4 regions of the Vibrio sp. ABH4_348 genome follow, and region 2 is predicted to be linked to each of the others. Evidence: predicted binding sites of a transcription regulator. Region 2 holds the regulator's gene; each other region holds the start of a gene.
The links. Region 2 encodes PurR, which represses purine synthesis genes. Its sites were predicted from a motif close to TNANGNAAACGTTTNCNTNA; they were not measured.
Positions count from the first base shown of each region.

Region 1 (5,622 bases), 440 kb from region 2:
GCATTCGAGCTCGGTCGATTTCGTAGCGATCTGGTTCCCCTCGATTGCTATGTGAAGTCATGTCGAGACGCCGGATTTGGGCTTTAACTCTTGCAACGACCTCTCTGGGAGAAAATGGCTTACATACATAATCGTCCGCACCAAGTTCTAGACCGAGGATTCGATCTAACTCTTCAACTTTTGCCGTGAGCATGATGATTGGGGTTGTTGAAATCTCTCTTATCTCCTTACAGATCTCTAAACCATCTTTGTTCGGCAGCATCAGATCTAGTAGGACACAAGATGGCGAGTTGGCGTTAAACGCGTTCATGGCTAGGTCTCCATCGTCAACAATCACCGGATCTAGACCGCTAGCTGAGAGATAATCGGCCAAAAGATCTGCGATTTTTTGTTCGTCTTCGATTATCAGCACTGTGTTCATTTTATTGCCTCAAGCGGAAAAGCCAGTCGTATCGCCAATCCACCGTATTTAGAATGGTCGGCTGAGATAGAACCTTCATGGGCCAACATGATGCTCTTACATATAGATAACCCTAATCCAGAACCACCTGATTTGCGATTTCGTGAATTTTCAGTTCGATACATAACCTCAAAGAGTTTATCTAGTGAAGCATCCGGCACACTGGGAGAGGTGTCTTCAAAGTCGATATAGACCCAGAGTTTACTAACTTGAACTGAAACATAGATAGAACCGGGCGTGTCTGTATATTTGATGGAATTTGCAAGCAAATTGCTTAACACTTGAGATACTCGAGTTTGGTCTATTTTCGCCAATGCTTTTGAATAAGAGCTGTCTAAGGTGAGATTGAACCCTCGCACTGACGCCTGACCTTTGTGGGACTCGACAAATTGCGAGACGAATTTAACCAAATCCGTACTGGTGAACTCAAAGGTTAACGCGCCCAAATCCGCGTGTGTCAGAGTATTGAGATCTTCAATAAGTTTCATGAGTTGATTGGCTTCTTCTTGCAAAGATCTCAAACTTTTTTCGTCAACACGACGAACCCCATCAAGCAGCGCATCAAGCTCTCCAATAATGATGGTTAATGGCGTTCTGAGCTCGTGTGCAATGTTTGCCAACCATTCTCTTCTGTTGTTTTCTTGTTTTTGTAACGAAGTACCAAGCGCATGTATTGTTTGTTCCAATTGCCCGATTTCATCGCCATTAAACTGAGATTTCAAATTAGAATACTGACCACGCTCTATCTCATTTGCTTGTTTAGCAAGACCTTGCAATCTGTGACTTAGGTATCGGGCAATGAACAAAGCACTGAAGCTATATATAAAGATTCCAAACACAAAAACATAGGTAAACACCTGAGTTTGTTGATTAGAAAATGCCACATCATAGTCGTTAAGTAAGTTCTCTTCATCGAGTGTTCCAACGTAGGCTATTAACACTCCATCCGGATTGTGAATAGGAAGAATCCTATGCACCTCTTCAGGCTGTCCTACAATCGGTTGTTTTTGCTTGTTCAAGAGAACTTTGCTTATTGTATGTGGTATTGGGGGAGGGGGGCGCCTGTCTTCCTTGCGTTTAGGAGGACGCTTGGGCAAAGGCTTTGGCTTACTGCGCGATAAAAACCATTCATCAAGGTATTCTGATGACAAGCTTTCTCCTCGATTTGCTGCCAAGGTCATCTTCTGCCATAGGTCCGGATGATGTCGAAGTGAGCGAAGCTTGTAACCAAGTTGAGTCCAGTTTTCCAAACTCTGGCCTAGAGTTTTATGCTCTTCTCGTTCTCGTTCTGAAATTTGTTGAGCCAACCCTTGGGTGAAACTATAAGAGGTGAGTAGATAGGTCGCCGTTAACAGGATAACGACAGGGATAGTAATGATAAGCCAAAGCTTGAAGCTAAGTTTCAACGCAAGACCTCAGATAACTAATAACTGTCGCGTTTGTCAGGGGCATGGGCTGTGCCAATTAGTTAATTTATAGATATCAATAGTATAGGTGACCTTGTCGAGGCAGGTTCAATAACAGCGTCATTTGCACAATATTTCCTTATTTCTTGCGCTATTCCTGCATTTTCTTTTTCTAAATTGTTATAGCACCACCTGTTTCGGTGCGGCATTGGAGGAAGAAAATGTTGGTTGTAGGTAGCTATTTGTTCAAGTTGAGAAAATTTAAAGTCTCAATACTGACCGTGATATTGCTGTTAACTGGGTGTAGCCCAGAGCAACAAGCCGCTCTGCAAGAGTTTTTGGATGCACTTGACGCAGACCAAGCAACCGCAAGAGACGATGAACTCGAAGCATTGATTAATCGGTTTGGATTGCGGATTGATCCTGTGGCCAACCGAACGATTCCGGCAGTAAACTCTCCTTTATCGCAGTTGGGTAAAAAGCTTTTTTACAGCAAAAGCTTGAGTGGTGATCAAGATGTCGCTTGTGTCACTTGCCATCATCCCTCATTGGGTGGTGCTGACAACTTATCGCTGTCAGTCGGAGTTGCTGCTATATCAGACGATCTGTTAGGTGAAGGCCGGCAGGACAATGACGCGTTACCCAATGTGCCCAGAAATGCACCGACGGTTTTCAATATGGCGTTGTGGGATAGCGGGCTATTTTGGGATTCCCGAGTTGAAAGTTTAGGCAAAGAAGCAAATCAAAATGGTGCACTTTCTAACATCAGTACGCCTGACAGCGGTCATGGAAATGCCGATTTTTCTGCCGGACCGAATCTGGTCACCGCACAAGCCCGATTTCCCGTCACATCAGTTGAAGAAATGAAAGGGTCAACGTTCGAATCAGGTAATTCTAATCAAGATGTGCGAGATCATCTTGCAGCACGAATCGGCGATTTTGGTGAGGGCATGGGAGAACTGGCGTTGAATCAATGGCTGGTGGAGTTTCAAACCGCGTTTTCAAGTAGTGCTGACGCTGCAACGTTAATTACCTTTGACAACATTGCACTGGCGCTAGGAGAGTTTCAGCGTTCAATGGTATTTACCGATAATCCATGGCAAAACTATATTGATGGTTCGCTATCTGCGATGACGGATCAGCAAAAGCAAGGTGCGATTTTATTTTTTACACCAACTTCTGAAGGGGGAGCGGGTTGTGGAGCTTGCCATAACGGCGCTTTGTTCAGTGATGAGGGGCATCATGCGTTAGGCTTTCCACAAATCGGTCCGGGTAAAGGCGTTGGTAATGATGATGATTTTGGCAGGGAGTTGGTAACTTCGAATAGCCAGGACAGATACCGGTTTAGAACACCGTCACTTTTAAATGTCGCGGTAACCGGGCCATATGGTCACTCGGGGACTTATCAAACGCTGAGTCAGGTCATCAGTCATTACAACAACCCTCGCAGAGAGGCTGTAGACTTTTTTGACGATAATGACCTTTGTGATTTGCCACAATTTACTCCAGTTGCCAATTGTTCGAGCTTGTATCCAAATGGTGAAGCCAATACTCGTTTGGCTTTAGATAAGCTAGAACAAGATCAAAGGGACGGAGTTTCACGATTAGGAGATGTAAGAATAAACCGAACAGAACGCGAGCAAATCGAGGCCTTTCTTAATGCTTTAACCGATCCCTGTGTGGAAAGTCGATCTTGCTTAGCACCCTGGATAGCGGATCAAGTTCTTGATAACCCAGATGGAAACGTCTTAATTGCCATTGACCAATTTGGCAACCCTTTGTGAATTCACTCGAACAAACCTATATCTGTTGTAATCGGTTACAAACGTGAAGCGAACATGCCTTGTTCGCTTTTTTCTTGATTTGCGTCAGAGTTCATACTGGCAATCCCATTTTGATAACTTTATAATCCCCGGCCAATCGATTACGCAACCGTTTACTTTTACCCTTATAGGATTCGATTATGCTCGAAAATCTGTTCAAGCTTCGTGAACATGGCACGAACGTAAAGACTGAGGTGATAGCAGGTTTAACCACCTTCTTGACCATGGCCTACATCATTTTTGTTAACCCAATGATTCTTGCTGATGCAGGCATGGACCGTGGCGCCGTATTTGTCGCGACCTGTCTAGCGGCCGCTATTGGCTGTTTCATTATGGGTTTTGTAGCTAACTTCCCAATTGCTCAAGCACCAGGTATGGGGCTCAATGCGTTCTTCACCTATGGTGTGGTATTGGGTATGGGACACACATGGCAGGTTGCACTAGCTGCTGTATTTGTGTCTGGTATCTTGTTTATCCTTTTGAGCCTATTCAAAATCAGAGAGTGGATCATTCACTCCATTCCAATGTCACTGCGCACAGGTATTGCTGCGGGTATTGGTTTATTTTTGGCGTTTATCGGTCTAAAAAATGCTGGAATTGTCGTCGATAGTCCTGCTACCTTCGTTCAAATGGGCGATATCACTTCTGTGAACGCTGTCCTTGCTGGTCTCGGTTTCTTCATTACGGTAGCGCTGGTACATCGCGGCGTGAAAGGCGCGGTAATGCTAGCCATTCTGATTGTGACTGGCCTTGGTATGATTTTCGGTGACGTTCAATGGGGCGGTTTAGTGTCGGCTCCGCCAAGTATCGCACCAACATTTATGCAGCTAGATTTCTCTGCCGTGTTTGAAATTGGCATGATTTCAGTTGTGTTTGCTTTGCTTTTTGTCGATCTATTCGACACGGCAGGCACTTTGGTTGGCGTGGCTCAAAAAGCAGATTTAGTAGACAAAGACGGCCGTATCCCGCGTCTGAATCGCGCTCTACTATCTGACTCAACAGCAACATCTGTTGGCGCACTATTAGGTACTTCGAATACCACATCTTATATTGAGAGTGCAGCGGGCGTATCTGAAGGCGGTCGCACTGGTCTTACAGCTGTCGTGGTTGGCGCACTTTTCTTGTTAGCACTGTTTTTCTCGCCACTTGCTGGTATGATCCCGGCCTACGCAACCGCAGGCGCATTGTTCTATGTTGCGATCTTGATGATGTCTAGCTTAGTTAGCATCGACTGGAAAGATCTGACGGAAGCAGCCCCTGTCGCGGTAACATGTTTACTAATGCCTCTGACATTTTCTATTGCAGAAGGTATTTATCTTGGATTTATCGCTTACGCGGCGATCAAGCTACTTAGTGGCAAAGCCAAAGACGTTTCCATCGCAGTTTGGGTGATGTCTGCGATTTTTGTTGCTAAATTTATCTTTGCTTAATCCTTAAAATTAGGAGTGCCTTGTGCACTCCTTTATAACAATTATTAGGTTATAACCATGAGCAACAAATTCATCATTACGTGGGACAATATGCAAACTTACTGCCGTCAATTGGCAGAGTTGCAAATGCCAGCAGACCAATGGAAGGGTATCATTGCTGTGAGCCGTGGCGGTTTAGTACCAGCTGCTATTTTGGCTAGAGAATTGGGTATTCGCTATGTCGATACCGTGTGCATTTCTAGTTATGACCACGATCATCAGCGTGACATGTCTGTGTTAAAGGCACCTGATCACGATGGAGAAGGATTTCTTGTGGTAGACGATTTGTCGGACAGCGGCGATACCGCGAAGAAAATTCGTGAAATGTATCCGAAAGCAAAACTGATCACAGTATGTGCCAAGCCAGCCGGCAAAGATCTCGTTGACCAATATGTAGTGGATATTCCACAAGATACATGGATTGAACAACCTTGGGACATGACAGTTCAGTACGCTGAACCCAT
Region 1 covers NZ_JBSWVW010000001.1:470,216-475,837, forward strand. Annotated here, with positions in the region: gene ACXAFJ_RS02170 (response regulator) at 1-421, opposite strand, end outside; gene ACXAFJ_RS02175 (ATP-binding protein) at 418-1,866, opposite strand; gene ACXAFJ_RS02180 (cytochrome-c peroxidase) at 2,088-3,650, shown strand; gene ACXAFJ_RS02185 (NCS2 family permease) at 3,830-5,119, shown strand; gene gpt (xanthine phosphoribosyltransferase) at 5,177-5,622, shown strand, end outside.
Region 1: the regulator PurR is predicted to act here: its motif matches at 3,791-3,810, upstream of ACXAFJ_RS02185 (NCS2 family permease).

Region 2 (5,622 bases):
CGGTCATAGCCGATCCACAAATCTATCGCTTGCTGGCCCCAGTTAATGATGCGATCCAGCTTCATTTGCAAACCAAATAAGGTCTCACCAATAAAGTCCAATTCTTCGCGATCTTGAACCTGCTCTTGGATATCGAGTATTTGGGTTTGCATTTCATTACCCGCCGCTTGCAACGTGTCTTGCAATTCGCGAAGTGTCGAAGAGGTTTCTGTCAGCAGCTTTTCACAATTATTGATTGCCTCACGCCAATCTTTATTCAGCAGTTCAGCGATTTCTTGTTTAACGGATTGCTGTTGTTCATCCATAACTCGCTGGTTTAGGTCAATTTGATCAAATATTTCACCGACCGAGTAACGCAGCACGCCGTAGACTTTGTTTTTCCAGAAGCTGAGATCACCACCTTTTTTGGCAGCGGACACCACTTTGGCCATTTCGTCTGCCACCACTGACAGCTGAATCGACAACTTTAGCTTTGAAAACTCGCGATGTCGCACGTAATAGTCACTGATACCAACTGCCAAAGGAGATAGTCGATAAATACTCGCCCCATCGGTGACTTCGCTGGTAAACCGGCTCAACAAACGTTGTTGAACCAAATCATTAATCGCATTGTTTGCCCGAAAGGCTGACGTACTACCAGTGTCAGGGAATAAGTCGCTGACAATGGCAAACGCATCATGAAGCTCACCTTCTCCAAGCTCTTCGTCATATCGTTCTTGGCTTAAGACAGAAAGCGCAATGACAAATGCCAGTCTTTCTGTGGAGAGGTTGAGAGAAAAGTCGTGCTGTTTTACCCAACCGACTAACTCGTCTAAGGATTGCTCCATGAGCGCAGTTGTTTGTTCACTCATGTTGTTACCTAGCTTTTGCACACTTCAAAGACGTTAAGTGTGTAAGGGTTTTCTTGCTGTCACGTGAATGTATCGCCCCATTGAACGATAGGGTTCTTGACGGCAGAAGTTGGTCTCTAGTTCCAAGACTTGCTCTGGACTATAATCGCCCATGTATTCTTGGTTGCCAATGTAATCGCTGAAACAGCGAATACCGGTTTTCTCAATAATTTCACAACCCGTTGCTTCAACCCATTTATATACATCTTCTGGCCAAAGGCCTTGTTTAGGCTGTAACTTAAAGCGCTTTCTGTGTGGCATTCCTTGCAAAACATGCGGAATATTGCCACACACCACATTTTTATAAACCAATCCATGTTGGTTGTAGAACATCACTGATGCAAACCCGCCCGGTTTAACGTAATCGAGTACTTGTTCCAACACGGATTTGGGGTCTTCCAACCACTCCATGACGGCGTGAAACAAGACTAAGTCATATCGCTCAGTTACCTTGTCTGACAAAGTTTGGATAGCAGAATGAATTAGCCGATACTGATCACTCAACCCATTTTTTGCAATCTCCGCTTCCGCCAACTTAAGCATTTCAGAAGAAAGATCACACAGTGTAATTTGATGGCCTAGTGTAGCGATTTTCTGAGACACTTGAGCCAAGCCACCGCCTGCATCTAGTACGTTCAAGCTTGATGTTGACGCTTTTAATGTATCGAGAACTCGGCTAATATCTTGCCAAACAACCACTTGCCGAATCTCACCTTTGTCAGACCCGTAGATGTTTTTTGCAAATTTGTGGGCAATGTCGTCGAAATTGCGGTCTTCTGTCACAGGTGCTGCGCTATCATGGTTCGGATTCCGCTATTCTGTCATAAGCGCTTCAGGAATAAAGCGCCTTCGACTTTTTTTACATTCAATTGATGTTTTTTCGGGCTAATTGATTATGTTTGAGCTGAAAAAAGTAGTGTCAGCATTACTTATGCCGTTACCGGCCATGCTTATCATTGGTTTTTTCGGGCTGATGTTAATCATGTTCACCACTCGCCAGAAAACGGGCTGTATGGTGGTATTGTTATCTTTTGTCGGTATTTTTCTTATCGCATTCCAACCCGTTTCATCTCGACTTCTTATGCCGCTCGAAAGACAGTATTCGGCGTTTTTTCCCGTTGATGAACCGATCGATTTTGTGATGGTATTAGGGAGTGGCCATGTGGTCGACGACGACATCCCCCCCACTTCTGAGCTCAGTCGAACTGGTTTGATGCGACTAACAGAAGGCATACGAATTCTGCGCATGTACCCCGGTGCAAAACTAATCTTGTCTGGTTATGCGGCAGGCTCTGAAGTAAGTAATGCACGAATGATGGCCAAAGTTGCACTGGCACTTGGCGTATCAAAATCCGACATTATCTTACTCGAGACAGCCAAAGATACCTGGGAAGAAGCCCGCCAAGCTGCTGCATTTGTCTTGCAAAAGCGTTTAGTGGTGGTAACGTCGGCAAGTCACATGAAACGTGCCCTGCTCGAATTCAACTCGGCTGGTCTTGACCCGTATGCGGCGCCAACCAATTTTCTGGCACAAAAGAATATCGATGCGCCATGGGAAAAGTACACCCCAAAAGGTAAGTATTTAGAGCAGACAGAAAGATACTGGCACGAAACATTGGGTCGAATCTGGCAGCAACTGCGAAACTGGGCATCAAGCTACGAAGAAGTGGTGATTGAAGCATCGGAATCCAAAGTTTAAAAAGCCAAACGATTGCATTTATAAAGTGCATTACTTCACCCGTGCAATCTATTGCCAGCGTTTCGATTAATGTCTAAAATCGTTCAAAATTGCGAATAATTGACGCTAAATTCGAGAAAACCGCTGAAAACAGCGGTTTTCTTGTTTCATTAAGACCTTTAACACCCATTGCAATCGCATTCACTCTGCTGCGATCGGTGTATTATTAGAGTAAAGGCATAACACAACAGGACCAACCTATGGCTACCATCAAAGACGTGGCTCGTTTAGCCGGCGTTTCAACGACCACTGTGTCACACGTAATCAACAAGACTCGTTTTGTCGCGGACGCGACCCAAGAGAAGGTGATGGAAGCCGTTAAAGAACTCAACTACGCGCCGAGTGCAGTTGCACGCAGTCTGAAATGCAATTCTACACGTACTATCGGCATGCTAGTCACACAGTCGACTAACCCATTTTTCTCAGAAGTCATCGACGGAGTAGAAAGTTATTGTTATCGCCAAGGTTACACTCTGATTTTGTGTAACACCGGCCGTATCTATGAAAAACAACGTGATTACATCCGTATGCTCGCTGAAAAACGCGTGGATGGCATGTTAGTCATGTGTTCTGATTTAACTCAGGAACTATCTGAAATGTTAGATCGCCAATCAGACATCCCGAAGGTGGTGATGGATTGGGGACCAGAAAGTTCACATGCGGACAAAATCATAGATAATTCAGAAGAAGGCGGCTATCTAGCGACAAAATATCTCATCGACAGTGGCCATAAGGACATTGCGTGTTTAAGTGGCTATTTTGAAACCGCAGCGTGTAAAGAACGTATTGCCGGTTTTAAACGCGCAATGAATGAAGCCAATTTGACTGTTGAAGATGATTGGATTTTGGAAGGCAATTTCGAATGTGATACTGCCGTATTAGCAGCCGACAAAATTATTGCCATGGATAAAAAGCCAACCGCAATTTTTTGCTTCAATGACACTATGGCACTTGGCTTGATGAGCCGCCTGCAACAAAAAGGCGTGAAGGTCCCAGACGATATTTCTGTGATTGGTTACGACAATATCGAACTGGCCGAGTACTTTTCACCGCCTTTGACCACCATACACCAACCCAAACGTCGTGTGGGTAAAAATGCATTTGAAATCTTATTGGAACGCATCAAAGATCGCGCTCATGAAAAACGAGTCTTCGAAATGCAACCTGAAATTGTGGTTCGTGACACCGTTAAACGCTTGAAATAGGCGCCTTAGCATACAAGTGTAAAAGTGCGAGTTTTTAGGCAATTTTATGCACAAAGTGAGAGACAGACAGGCATTAATAGCAAGACCGACTGATGAGCATAAAATATATTGTGACTGCAATCACAAATGCATCACGGTAGTGTGATAATTACCCAAAATTTTATTTTATCCTTTAATCACTGATTTCCGCCACGCACAGGGCAAACCATTCGAAAGGATGGGACGCAAAGCTTCCGGCCTGAATCTGTGAAGAAGTATGACTGCAGTATGTGTCTTCAACATAGAAAGGTAGCGGGGTTGCCGATGGTAAAAATGCAGATTGTTTACATCCAGTTGACATTCATTTTGCATCGATTTGCTAATCTCTCGGACCTGATTGGTGGCATAGCTAGAACCGAGAAACTACAGCATGGATAAACCAATACTCAAAGACTCAATGAGACTATTCGAACAGTTTGGAACTGTTAAGTCTCGTTCAATGTTCGGTGGATTTGGCATTTTTGTAAACGAAGTTATGTTTGCACTTGTCGTTAACAATAAACTCCATATTCGAGCAGATAATTCAACTACCAAGCAATTTAAACAACTTGATCTGGAACCGTACGTGTACAAAAAACGTGGATTCCCTGTGGTCACTAAGTACTTTGCAGTCCCTCAGCAATGGCTTGATTCTGAAGAGCAACTGCTGGTTGTCGCTAAAGAGGCATTGGAATCAGCCCGCCAGGAAAAGCAAGAGCAGAAACAAGCCAAACCAAACCGTCTTAAAGACCTCCCTAATTTGCGTTTAGCGACTGAAAGAATGCTGAAAAAAGCGGGAATTGAAACGGTAGAACAGCTCGAAAACGCTGGGTCTGTAGAGGCGTTTCGCTCAATTCAAGAGACTCACTCCTCGGAGGTCAGTGTCGAACTGCTGTGGGCCCTAGAAGGTGCCATATTGGGGCAACACTGGTCTGTTATACCGCAAGAACGACGCGACGAACTCAGTCATCAAGTCAACTAAGTCCCATGACTTAAGTATTCTTTGTTGAAGACCACCAATCGGTGGTCTTTTTGTTTTCACGGCAAATAGAGTGAAACTATGAAAATTAAACAGAATTTTTCTTGAGGATTTTCGGTCTTATTTTATGGTTAGATAAGAGCTACTTGTAAAGTAAGTTCAAGCCAGCGTGTGTTATGTAAGTTGTTTGAGAGAACTATGAATAAAAAACTGATCGTCGCTTTATTGCTAGTCATTGCCATTGTCGTGTTATCAACACAGTTTGGCCATTTGTTTACGTTGGAAAATGCCAAGCAATACCATCAGGATTTTAGCCAAACCATCCAGAACAACTTCTGGCAGTCTGCGGCTATCTACTTCACCGTCTACATTTTAATTACAGCGCTTTCGATTCCTGGAGCAGCAGTTGTCACATTATTAGGCGCGGCTCTTTTTGGCTTTACCTCTAGTCTTGTTTTGGTTTCTTTTGCCAGTACCATTGGCGCAACGATTGCGTTTTGGAGCAGTCGTTATCTACTGCGCGATTGGGTGCAAAATCGCTTCGGCTCTAAGCTGGAAACCATTAATCAAGGTATCGAAAAAGATGGTAGCTTTTACCTGTTTTCATTGCGTCTTATTCCTGTCTTTCCGTTTTTCGCGATTAACTTGCTGATGGGATTAACGCCAATTAAGACATCTAAGTTCTATTTGGTTAGTCAGCTTGGTATGTTGCCTGGCACTGCGGTATACCTCAATGCGGGCACTCAACTCGCGCAAATCGATTCGTTGTCCGGTATTGTCTCTCCAGCGGTT
Region 2 covers NZ_JBSWVW010000001.1:909,363-914,984, reverse strand. Annotated here, with positions in the region: gene mukF (chromosome partition protein MukF) at 1-851, opposite strand, end outside; gene cmoM (tRNA uridine 5-oxyacetic acid(34) methyltransferase CmoM) at 885-1,673, opposite strand; gene elyC (envelope biogenesis factor ElyC) at 1,786-2,589, shown strand; gene purR (HTH-type transcriptional repressor PurR) at 2,829-3,833, shown strand; cyclic di-GMP riboswitch class I at 4,023-4,138, shown strand; gene ACXAFJ_RS04205 (TfoX/Sxy family DNA transformation protein) at 4,243-4,833, shown strand; gene ACXAFJ_RS04200 (TVP38/TMEM64 family protein) at 5,029-5,622, shown strand, end outside.

Region 3 (5,622 bases), 610 kb from region 2:
TTTAAGCCCGTTTTTTTAGTAGTAAAATTGGGCTGAAATATTTGCCGTCTGATCGCTTCCGGGATTTCAGGCCCATTATTGCTGATCATGACATGAATCCGATTGTTGTCGACTCTAGACTGAATTTCGATAAGTGGATTCTCCGTACCACTCACAGCATCACAGGCATTTTTCAGTAAGTTGGTCCACACCTGTACCCATTCGGTCATAGACCCTAAAAAATTTGGTACCTCAGATTGCCGGAATCGAACTTCGACATGACGTAACTCGCCTTTTATTAACGTCATTGATTTATTCAATGTATCGTTAATGTCTAAGGATTCAGCCGGCGACACTTCACTGCGTCCGAGTTGCTTAACCGAGCGCACAATGCCAACTGTGTGCTTTGACGCCAAACGTAAATCATGAAGATCGCGGCCCAGAGACCAAAATCTCAGTGCTTGCTGCGGATCATCAAGCCACGCTTGGCAATTTTCATCTGCTGGTATTGCTTTGGCCAAACCCTTGGCGAGATGTTTTTCGCAACCAAATCTATCTATCAGCACACTGCGTCTTAGCCTAGCCTCTGATGACGAGACGCTTTGACCGTTGATTAATCCAGTATCAAAGAACTGGCTGGCTTCTGGATTGATCTGTTCCAACAAAGTAATCACTTCCGATTCAATGTTCTCAGTTTTGGCACTAACAACTCCAATCGCGTTGTTTAACTCATGAGCAAGCCCGGCGGCTAGTTGGCCTAAAGTCGTCATTTGTTCAGCAGCATGGAGTTGAGTCAAGGCGGCTTCTTTGGCTAATGCTTCTTCACTGGCCCGGGTCTGGCGACGCTGCAACTCTTTCAAAATGACTGGCATAAACTGTTGGCTAAGCGGACCATTTAACTCCGCATCAAGAACCGGCGTCTTTTTATCGATCCACGCCAATCGACTTTCTTGTTCAGCGACAATCGTCAGTGATGCTTCATCGGTCCCCGAAAAAAAGCTGTGTACGCCAAGAAAAGCGCCCGCTTGCGCGCTAAAAACCTTTGCAGATAGTCCATCACCCGAATCTAGTTGATAGTGCGCAGTTAAGCTGCCTGACAGCACCAAATACAAACGCTGATTAACCTGACCTTGCCTCAGTAAAACGTCTCCGGGAGAAAGCTCAATTTGTCGTTCTTCATTGGAAAAATAACGCTGAATTACTTGTTGCAGTTGGGTTTCTTTTGTCATCAATCTTATTTCTGCTCTCTGCCAACCCGTGTCTATTGGATGTAACCGACTAAATTTAGAATCCAAACCATCACAAAGCTGAGTAACACGCCCACTACACCTAAAATCACGCCAACTTTGGCCATCTGATTGCTTTCAACATTACCCGTGGCATGTGCCAAGGCGTTCGGCGGAGTGCTTATAGGTAAAGACATACCTAGTGAGGCGGCAAAAGTAACCACTAGGATTAACGTCATCTCACCACCCAGTGGTTCTAGAGAAACCATAGATGCACCCATAGCGGCCATAATCGGCATCAACAAGTTAGCTGTTGCGGTATGAGACATAAAGTTTGCCATCAGCAAACACAATAGCGCCGCGCCACCTAATATTACGTAAGGCGAAAAGTTTCCAAAGGGGATACTGTCTACCAATAGCTTGGCCAAGCCAGTTTGATCAAGGGCCAGTCCTAAGGCGATACCACCAGAAACAAGCCACAGTACATCCCAAGAGATACGTTTGAGATCTTCTTTGTTGATAATACCTGTTAACGAAAATACAGCTACCGGTATCAGAGCGACGGTATAGCTATTCATACCGTGGGCCGACCCCATCAGCCACAGCAGTATGGTGACACCAAAGGTAATGTAAACAACGATCGCCTGCCTAGTCTTTAAAAATTTACCTTTAATGGTGAGCTCTATAGATTGTTGCTGCGCGCGGAAAAGGCGATTTATCAATACCCAAGCTAGTGCCAACATAATGACGACAAACGGCACGCCAAACGCCATCCATTCACCAAAGCTAATTGCACTTTCACCCACGAGATATTTTAGGGCGATCGCGTTCGGAGGTGTACCAATTGGAGTGCCAATACCACCAATATTTGCAGCGACAGGAATACTTAGAGCAAAAGCAACTCGGCCAGGATCTTTTAAACCGAACACCGCAATGACCGGGGTTAATATCGACAACATCATGGCTGTTGTGGCGGTATTTGACATGAACATGGAAAAAATCGCGGTAATCAACATTAGTCCCAACATCACGTACTTAGGCTGTTGACCGAAGGGCTTTAACAACACTCGAGCTAAGTTGACATCTAGTCGATACTTGGTGGCGGCCATCGCTAGGAAAAAACCACCCAGAAACAGCATTATAATTGGACTAGCAAACGTAGCCATTATCGCCTTGTGACTCAATAACTCACCAAATTCTGGTTTGTCCTCGCCGAGTTTAAATAAGATAAATCCTTTGTCGGACAGCATCAGTAGTTCCAGTACGATGATCACCACGGAAGTTGCATAAATTGGTATTGGTTCAAAAACCCAACATAACGCCGCCAACAAAAAGATAGCAATCACCCTTTGCTGGACAATGGTCAAGCCCTCAAATGGAAAAGCACTAACCGGTAACAACAGAACCAACAGAGGGACAAAAATAGGAATAATGTACTTGAGATAGTGGCGCATCAAAGCTTCTCGCTAGTCAGGCGTTGGAGGATGGAAAAACCAAACAGTTGACAAAGTGTGCGCCGTTTTAGTTTGTAACATTTAGAGTCAGATCAAATTTGCTCGTAATAACTCAAATATTTTTGAGCCACAACAAAAAACTCTTAACTTATTTCGTAACTCAGCAAGCAAACGTTTGCTTTTGAGGTTCCGCAGAGTAACATGCTGACAATGTAATTCATGAATAGTTAAAAAAGGTTGAGTATGTTTGGTTCTGCAACGAGCAAAAGCGCCACAAAAGTCTTGTTACTAGGGTCTGGTGAACTTGGGAAAGAAGTCGCTATCGAATGTCAACGCCTAGGCTTAGAAGTCATTGCTTGCGACCGTTATGAAGACGCACCCGCAATGCAAGTAGCTCATCGTAGTTACACCTTGGACATGTTAGATGGTGAAGCTTTGCAGACTATCATCGCTAAAGAGCAACCTGCTTTTGTCGTACCTGAAGTTGAAGCGATTGCGACCGACACTTTAGTTGCACTTGAACAAGAAGGTATCAATGTTGTACCAACGGCAAGAGCGACCAAATTGACCATGAACCGTGAAGGTATTCGCCGATTGGCCGCAGAGGAACTTGGCTTAACCACCTCCCCGTACCAATTTGCCAGTGACTTTGAGGAATTCCAAAGCGCTGTGAAAACTGTGGGTCTGCCGTGCGTCTGTAAACCTGTGATGAGCTCATCGGGTAAAGGACAAAGCGTGTTAAAAACTGAAGCGGACATTGAAACTGCTTGGAACTATGCGCAACAAGGTGGCCGAGCAGGTGCTGGCCGAGTCATTGTCGAAGGCTTTATCGACTTCGATTACGAAATCACGCAACTTACTGTACGCGCTTCTGACGGCGTACATTTCTGTGAGCCCATTGGTCACCGTCAAGAAGATGGTGACTACAGAGAATCCTGGCAGCCACAAATCATGTCTGTTGCAGCAAAAGCGAAAGCACAAGAAGCAGCGGAGAAAGTTGTTAATGCGCTTGGTGGATACGGAATTTTTGGTGTCGAGTTGTTTATCAAAGGAGATGACGTCATTTTTAATGAAGTTTCTCCTCGTCCACACGATACTGGGTTGGTAACACTGGCGTCACAAGACAAATCTGAGTTTGCCCTGCACGTTAGAGCATTCACCGGACTTCCTATCCGAAACATCACTCAATACGGTCCTGCAGCCTCTGCGGTTATTTTGGGTCAAGGTACTTCAAACGATCTACAGTTTTCTAACCTTGCTCAAGCTCTTGAGCAAGCCAACACCGATATCAAGCTATTTGCTAAACCCGATATCGATGGACGCAGACGCCTTGGTGTCGCGATTTCAACCGCGGAAAATACTGAACAAGCAATACAGGCTGCCATTAAAGCCGCCACCAGCGTTAAGATTCACTACTAACTAAAGTAAATTAACCGAAAAAGCAGAGCATTTTTGCTCTGCTTTTTTGCGTTATGCTAAGTTTCATTTCTCGATCAAATAGACCACTTCATCCCAATTAGGATTATCTGTGCGTTTGTCCGAATTTGACAAGATGGTCACCTTTAGTCCTGAGAATAGAGTGTCTACTTCATTAGAGGTCAGATGAAACGGGGGGCCGGCTTGCTGGGCTTCGTGTCTTTCTATTCCAATCAATAACATTCTGCCATTGGGATTAAGTAGAGCGAGCAAACGATCGACGTACTCTTTTCTATCTTCAGACTTCATCGCTACCAAGGCTGCTCTGTCATAGATCAGATCACACTTTGGTAAAGGAGCAGTAAACAAGTCGCCTACATATAACTCGAGTTCATCAAACTGATAAAGCTCCACCGCAGGCGGAATTGTGGTTACGGTAGGTGTATAAAAATGCTCGGAAAAGAAACTGCGAATGGCAATTTGACTGAGTTCCACGCCGACCACGTTAGCGTGTTTTTGTGCAAGCCATACGAGATCTTCTGACTTACCGCAGAGGGGTACAAAAACAACCTCATCATATTTTGGTTCGAGTTTGTTCCAGTGTGCGGTTAAACTTGGATTCACATCCAGCTCGTGAAAACCAATATCTTGGCTTGCCCACTTTTGATGCCAAAATTCGTGTTCTTTCATACTATCATTGAGGTCTGCTGACCTTATCTTCATTGAACGTTATCGCATGAGTTTAGCACTCATGTTATGGCAGATTTAGCTGGTTGTTCTTGCTTATCGCACTCTTTGAGCCATTTCTGTTCGAACTCGTCTGCCGGTATCGGCTTTGAGTAATAGTAACCTTGTCCCAAGTTACACCCCAAATCTCTTATCTGATGTGCTTGCTGCTGTGTTTCAATACCTTCAGCAATACAAAGCATATTCAGGCTATCTGCAAGAGATACAATAGCTTCAACCAGAGATTGACTATGGACTTGATCACCACCACCGGAGACAAACGAGCGGTCTATTTTTACCCCATCAAACTGAAGTCGTTGTAAGTAGCTGAGAGAGGCATAGCCCGTCCCAAAATCATCTAATAGAACCGACACACCAAGCGATCTCAACTGAGAAAGCACTCGATTAGCGGCATCAATATCGTAGATTAACTGACTTTCGGTCACTTCAATTTTGAGTGACTGTGGAGTTAACTGATATCGATTTAAGTCATTGGCAACAATTGAGGTAATGTTCTGACGATACAATTGCTTGGCAGATAAATTGATTGCGACATGAAAATCACTACTGTAACTGTGTTGCCAAACAGAAAGCTGTTTGCAAGCCAATTCAATCAGATGACGACCAATGGGCAAAATCATGTCAGTGTTTTCTGCGATTTCGATAAATTCTGCAGGTGAAATAATACCCCGCTCAGGATGACGCCAGCGCACTAACGCTTCCGCTCCCATCGTTTTCTCTGTTGTCATACAGATTTTAGGCTGATACCAAAGTTCAAATTGAGACAAATCACTTAGCGCATTACGTAATTCACGCTCCAT
Region 3 covers NZ_JBSWVW010000001.1:1,516,056-1,521,677, forward strand. Annotated here, with positions in the region: gene ACXAFJ_RS06785 (ATP-binding protein) at 1-1,208, opposite strand, end outside; gene ACXAFJ_RS06790 (SLC13 family permease) at 1,241-2,659, opposite strand; gene purT (formate-dependent phosphoribosylglycinamide formyltransferase) at 2,903-4,078, shown strand; gene ACXAFJ_RS06800 (thiopurine S-methyltransferase) at 4,142-4,765, opposite strand; gene ACXAFJ_RS06805 (EAL domain-containing protein) at 4,825-5,622, opposite strand, start outside.
Region 3: the regulator PurR is predicted to act here: its motif matches at 2,823-2,842, upstream of purT (formate-dependent phosphoribosylglycinamide formyltransferase).

Region 4 (5,622 bases), 1.2 Mb from region 2:
TTTGCTCACCAGATTTCACGACAAAGTTGTCTGAGTCCGTCACTTTACCAATAACATGTGAATGAGCAGCTAGACCTTGTGCAGCAAGAACATCAGCTACAGCGTCTAGGTCTTCATCCGCAACTTGGATAACCGCACCTAACTCTTCGTTAAATAGCGCAGCAAGAGCATCTTCGCCTAGCTCAGCAATATCTGCTTGCACGCCACAGTGACCCGCAAACGCCATCTCAGCTAGTGTAACTACCAAGCCACCGTCACCTTTATCGTGGTAAGCGATCACTTTGCCTTGTTTCACTAACTCTTGAATTGCATTGAAGAAGCCCTTCAATGTTTCTGCGTTATCTACGTCAGCAGGCTTGTCACCAAGCTGTTTATAAACCTGGGCCAAAGCTGTTGCGCCAAGACGGTTTTGACCATTGCCCAAATCTAGTAAGACTAAGCTGCTATCACCTTTATCGGTACGCAATTGCGGAGTAACCGTTTTGCGAATGTCTTCAACACGAGCAAATGCGGTAATAACCAAAGACAAAGGAGAAGTCACTTCTTTGTTTTCACCGTTTTCTTCCCACTTGGTCTTCATCGACATCGAGTCTTTACCAACAGGGATAGTCAACCCTAGCGCTGGACACAGCTCTTCACCAACTGCTTTCACCGCTTCATACAAACCTGCATCTTCACCCGGGTGACCCGCTGGTGACATCCAGTTTGCAGACAGTTTAATGTGCTTAAGGTCACCAATATCAGTCGCTGCAATGTTAGTGATGGCTTCACCCACAGCCAAACGAGCAGAAGCACCGAAATCTAGCAGGGCAACAGGCGTGCGCTCACCCATTGACATCGCTTCACCGTGGTAAGTGTCATAACTTGCAGCAGTAACAGCACAGTTCGCAACTGGAACCTGCCAAGGGCCTACCATTTGGTCACGGGCAACCAATCCAGTTACCGAACGGTCACCAATGGTGATAAGGAACGTTTTCTCTGCAACTGTTGGCAATCGCAATACGCGGTCTAGCGCTTCGTTGATTTCAACATCTGTGCGATCAATTGCTGGGCTGTGGACTTTAAGCGTTGTTGCTTCACGACTCATCTTAGGTGGCTTGCCAAGCAAGATATCCATTGGCATGTCGATTGGCGTATTGTCGAAGTGTGAGTCTTCTAGTGTTAGATGACGCTCTTCTGTCGCTTCACCCACAACCGCATAAGGAGCGCGTTCACGCTTACAGATCGCATCAAATACTTCCATATTCTCTGGTGCAACCGCTATTACGTAGCGCTCTTGCGATTCATTACACCAGATTTCAAGCGGGCTCATTCCTGGCTCATCATTTGGCACGTCGCGCAGCTGGAATTTACCGCCGCGTTCGCCATCATCAACCAACTCAGGCAATGCGTTTGAAATACCACCCGCACCTACATCGTGGATAAAGGCAATTGGGTTGTCTTCGCCGAGCTGCCAACAACGGTCGATCACTTCCTGACAGCGACGTTCCATTTCTGGGTTTTCACGCTGAACTGAAGCAAAATCTAAGTCTTCTGCTGATTGGCCAGATGCCATTGACGATGCCGCACCACCACCAAGACCGATGTTCATTGCTGGACCACCAAGCACGATTAGCTTAGCGCCAACAGGAATTTCTTTCTTTTGAACGTGTTCGTCACGAATGTTACCCATACCACCAGCAATCATGATCGGCTTGTGGTATCCACGAACTTCTTCACCGGCATGGGACGTGACTTTTTCTTCGTAAGTACGGAAGTAACCCAACAGGTTTGGACGACCAAATTCATTATTGAATGCCGCACCACCTAGTGGTCCTTCAAGCATAATGTCTAGCGCGCTTACGATACGACCCGGCTTGCCGAAGTCGGTTTCCCAAGGCTGTTCATGATTAGGGATGCGTAGGTTAGAAACACTAAAGCCAACCAAACCTGCTTTAGGTTTGCCACCAATACCAGTAGCGCCTTCATCACGAATTTCACCGCCAGAACCGGTAGAAGCACCTGGCCAAGGAGAAATCGCTGTCGGGTGGTTGTGTGTCTCCACCTTCATTAGGATGTGAGCGTCTTCGTGGTTGTAACCGTATTGACGAGAATCTGCATTCGGGAAGAAGCGACCTACTTTTGAACCAGTCATTACTGCCGCGTTGTCTTTGTATGCAGACAAAACGTGGTCAGGTGTCGTTTCAAACGTGTTTTTGATCATTTTGAATAGCGATTTGTCTTGCTTCTCGCCATCGATTGTCCAGTCAGCATTGAAGATCTTGTGACGACAGTGCTCTGAGTTTGCTTGAGCAAACATCATTAGCTCGATGTCATTTGGGTTACGGCCCAGTTTGGTGAAATTTTCAACCAAGTAATCAATTTCATCTTCTGCCAGAGCCAAACCAAGAGAAACGTTAGCTTCTTCAAGTGCTTTACGGCCACCCGCTAGAATATCCACTTGTGCCACTGGCGCTGGTTCTGCAACCGTGAACAACGCGCTCGCCGCTTCAAGGTTGGTAAATACCACTTCCATCATGCGATCGTGAATCAAAGCCTTAACTGCAGCAGTTTGTTCTTCAGATAACGTTTTATCAGACTCAATGTAGTACGCCGTACCGCGCTCTAGTCGGTTAACCTGAGTCAAACCGCAGTTACGAGCGATATCCGTCGATTTTGAAGACCATGGAGAAATGGTTCCTGGACGAGGTGTTACTAAAAGCAAAAGGCCCGCTGGCTCATGCTCTTCAATTGTCGGTCCGTAGGTAAGCAGCTTTTCTAACTTTTCAAGCTCAGTGCTATCTAGCTCAGCAGATAAATCGGCAAAGTGCATAAACTCGGCGTAAATACCAGTAACCGGTAATTGCTGTTCACGACAAAGTTCTAGTAGTTTGTTAACTCGGAACTCAGATAGAGCTGGGGAACCACGCAAAATTCTCATGTGCTTAGGTCTCTTGTACAATAGATTAGAGTGAGATTGGCATAAACTCTGTCGAAGCCTTTATAATGCTGTTTCTGACCAAAGCCAGGTGACGTATCCGCTACTCCCAGTTTTAGTTTTTTAGACTGGAAGTTTGCCTTTTTTGCAGCGAATACAACCACTTTCACAGCAGGATTTTAAAACCTATGCCAATCTCACCGAGTAAGTTGCGCGCATTATAAAGCAATTGTTTTTGTGATGTAACACCAATAGCAACCGTTTGCGTCATTTTTTTTCGAAATTTGATTTGTTCACTAACGCGATGTTTTTTTGACCTAACATAGGTCGTAACTCAAGTTTACTTGCCAACTCCGCCAGCTCTGATATAACTGCCGCTAGACGTAGATTGTAATGCGAAATGTATGGTTTTATTTTCTTGGTGTAACTCAGCTTTCCACACACTGAAATCAGCTAGTGCGAGCTCTGTTTTTGGAACTGGCTCACTTTTGCTTGTGATCGCTTTACTTTCTGGGTGCCAAATCGAGTCCAAACCTCAAAGTGAGTTGGACCAAATCCGCGAACGCGGCGTTTTGCGCGTTGGTACACTTAACAACCAGCTTTCCTATTACATTGGGCCAGATGGCCCTGCGGGTCTAGATTATGAGTTGGCCCGTGAATTCGCCAATGCCATCGGTGTTCAACTTGAAATGAAACCGGCCTATCGAGCCAATACCCTTTACCCTGCGCTGGAAAATGGCGAAATCGATATTATTGCTGCGGGGCTCACGCATTCGGAAGAACGCGTTTCTCGTTTTCGTCCCGGTCCTGCTTATTACTACGTGAGTCAGCAAGTCGTATACAAGAAAGGGACATGGCGACCGAGAAGTGTTGAAAAGCTACTCGAGAAACAAGCGGAACTGATTGAAGAAAATAATGGTGAGTCCGTCTTACATATTGTCAACGATAGCCACTTCAAAAAAACGCTGCAATCAATTCAAGAAGTTCAACCTGAACTTGACTATTTTGTCGACCAAAATGCCGATGTCAGCGACCTGTTAAAGCAAGTTTCTGAAGGTGAATTACGTTTCACTGTCGCTGACTCAGTCGAAGTCTCATTATCTCAGCGTATCTACCCACATTTAGCCCTCGGTTTTGAACTTACGGAAGACCAGCCCATCGCTTGGTTTATTCGCCCATCAGAAGACGAAAGCCTATACGCATTAATGATCGAATTTTTCGGTGATATGAAGCAGTCGGGTACGTTGGCGAGCTTGGAAGAAAAATACTTCGGACACATCGAAACTTTCGATTTTGTAGATACTCGCGCATTTGTTCGTGCACTAGACGACAAACTGCCGACTTGGGCTCCATTATTTAAAGAGTATTCTGCGGAGTTTGATTGGCGCTTAATTGCCGCATTGGGCTATCAAGAATCTCATTGGAACCCTAAAGCCAAATCGCCGACAGGGGTTCGCGGCATGATGATGTTGACTCTACCCACCGCGAAAAGTGTTGGTGTGACTAATCGACTCGACCCTGAGCAGTCGATTAAAGGTGGTGTTACTTATTTACGTCGTATGGTAGCTCGAATTCCTGATTCAGTGCCCGATCACGAAAAAATCTGGTTTGCTCTAGCCTCTTACAACGTCGGCTTTGGGCATGTGATGGATGCAAGAAGGCTAACCAAAAAACAGGGTGGAGATCCGGACTCTTGGTCAGACGTGAAAGAGCGTTTACCGCTGCTCCGTCAACGCAAATACTACAGCCAAACTCGTTACGGTTATGCGCGTGGTGATGAAGCGAGAAACTACGTGGAAAACATACGTCGCTATTATCAAACCATCATAGGTCACGTTGAGCGCACAGAAACCGAAAACACTGATTTGGATATGTCAGATATTTTGGTGATTCCTGCATTACCTGAAGTTAGCGCTGCGACCAGTACCACTGTTAGTGCCGCGCAAAGTACCCTATCAGGGGCTGTCTCGTCTTCAGCTCCGACTGTACCCGTTACAAATAGTGTCGAACAAGAAATCGAACAGGCTAGTGCGGCAATAGCAACAGATTAGTCTGGATAACCATCCAAACTGTGAAGAGTTATCAGCTAAAGTTTGATAACTCTTTTCTATTTTGCATTACTAGCTCTTTATTCCAGATAAAAGCTCCGCATTCACCCCCAAACGCTATCACACTCTATAGTCTGACTTGGTTTTAATACCGTCGTTTTTACATCGTAATGCTCTTACAGATAAAGAGATCTCAATCGCAGGTAATAAATGATAATGCTTTACATTTGCATTAATTCCATGAAAATATGCAACCAATACAATAAAAATATCCCGAGTATGTTGTGTCACGGGACGGGAGGTGAGCAATTCAATAATAAATTTTAGGAGAGTTAAGGATGAACAAGCTATCTAGCTCAAAATCCATTTTTGATACCCAAGAAAAGATATTCACTTTAAACAAAGTTGTGGTTGCAATTCTACTTTCAAGTATTCCCGCAGTCAGCTTTGCACAAAGCCAACCAGAATCAGATGAAACTATTGTCGTTATTGGCGAGAAAAACGAACGCTCAATTTACGATACGAGCTCCAGTGTATTTATCTATGATGAAAACACTCTAAAATCACTCCCAAATGCTGTCGATTGGAATGATATTGCCAAGCTTACACCCAACATTACAGATACTGGACCTGGCAATAGTCTACCTACTGTTCGCG
Region 4 covers NZ_JBSWVW010000001.1:2,153,095-2,158,716, forward strand. Annotated here, with positions in the region: gene purL (phosphoribosylformylglycinamidine synthase) at 1-2,920, opposite strand, end outside; gene mltF (membrane-bound lytic murein transglycosylase MltF) at 3,322-4,968, shown strand; gene ACXAFJ_RS09965 (TonB-dependent receptor) at 5,304-5,622, shown strand, end outside.
Region 4: the regulator PurR is predicted to act here: its motif matches at 3,168-3,187, upstream of purL (phosphoribosylformylglycinamidine synthase).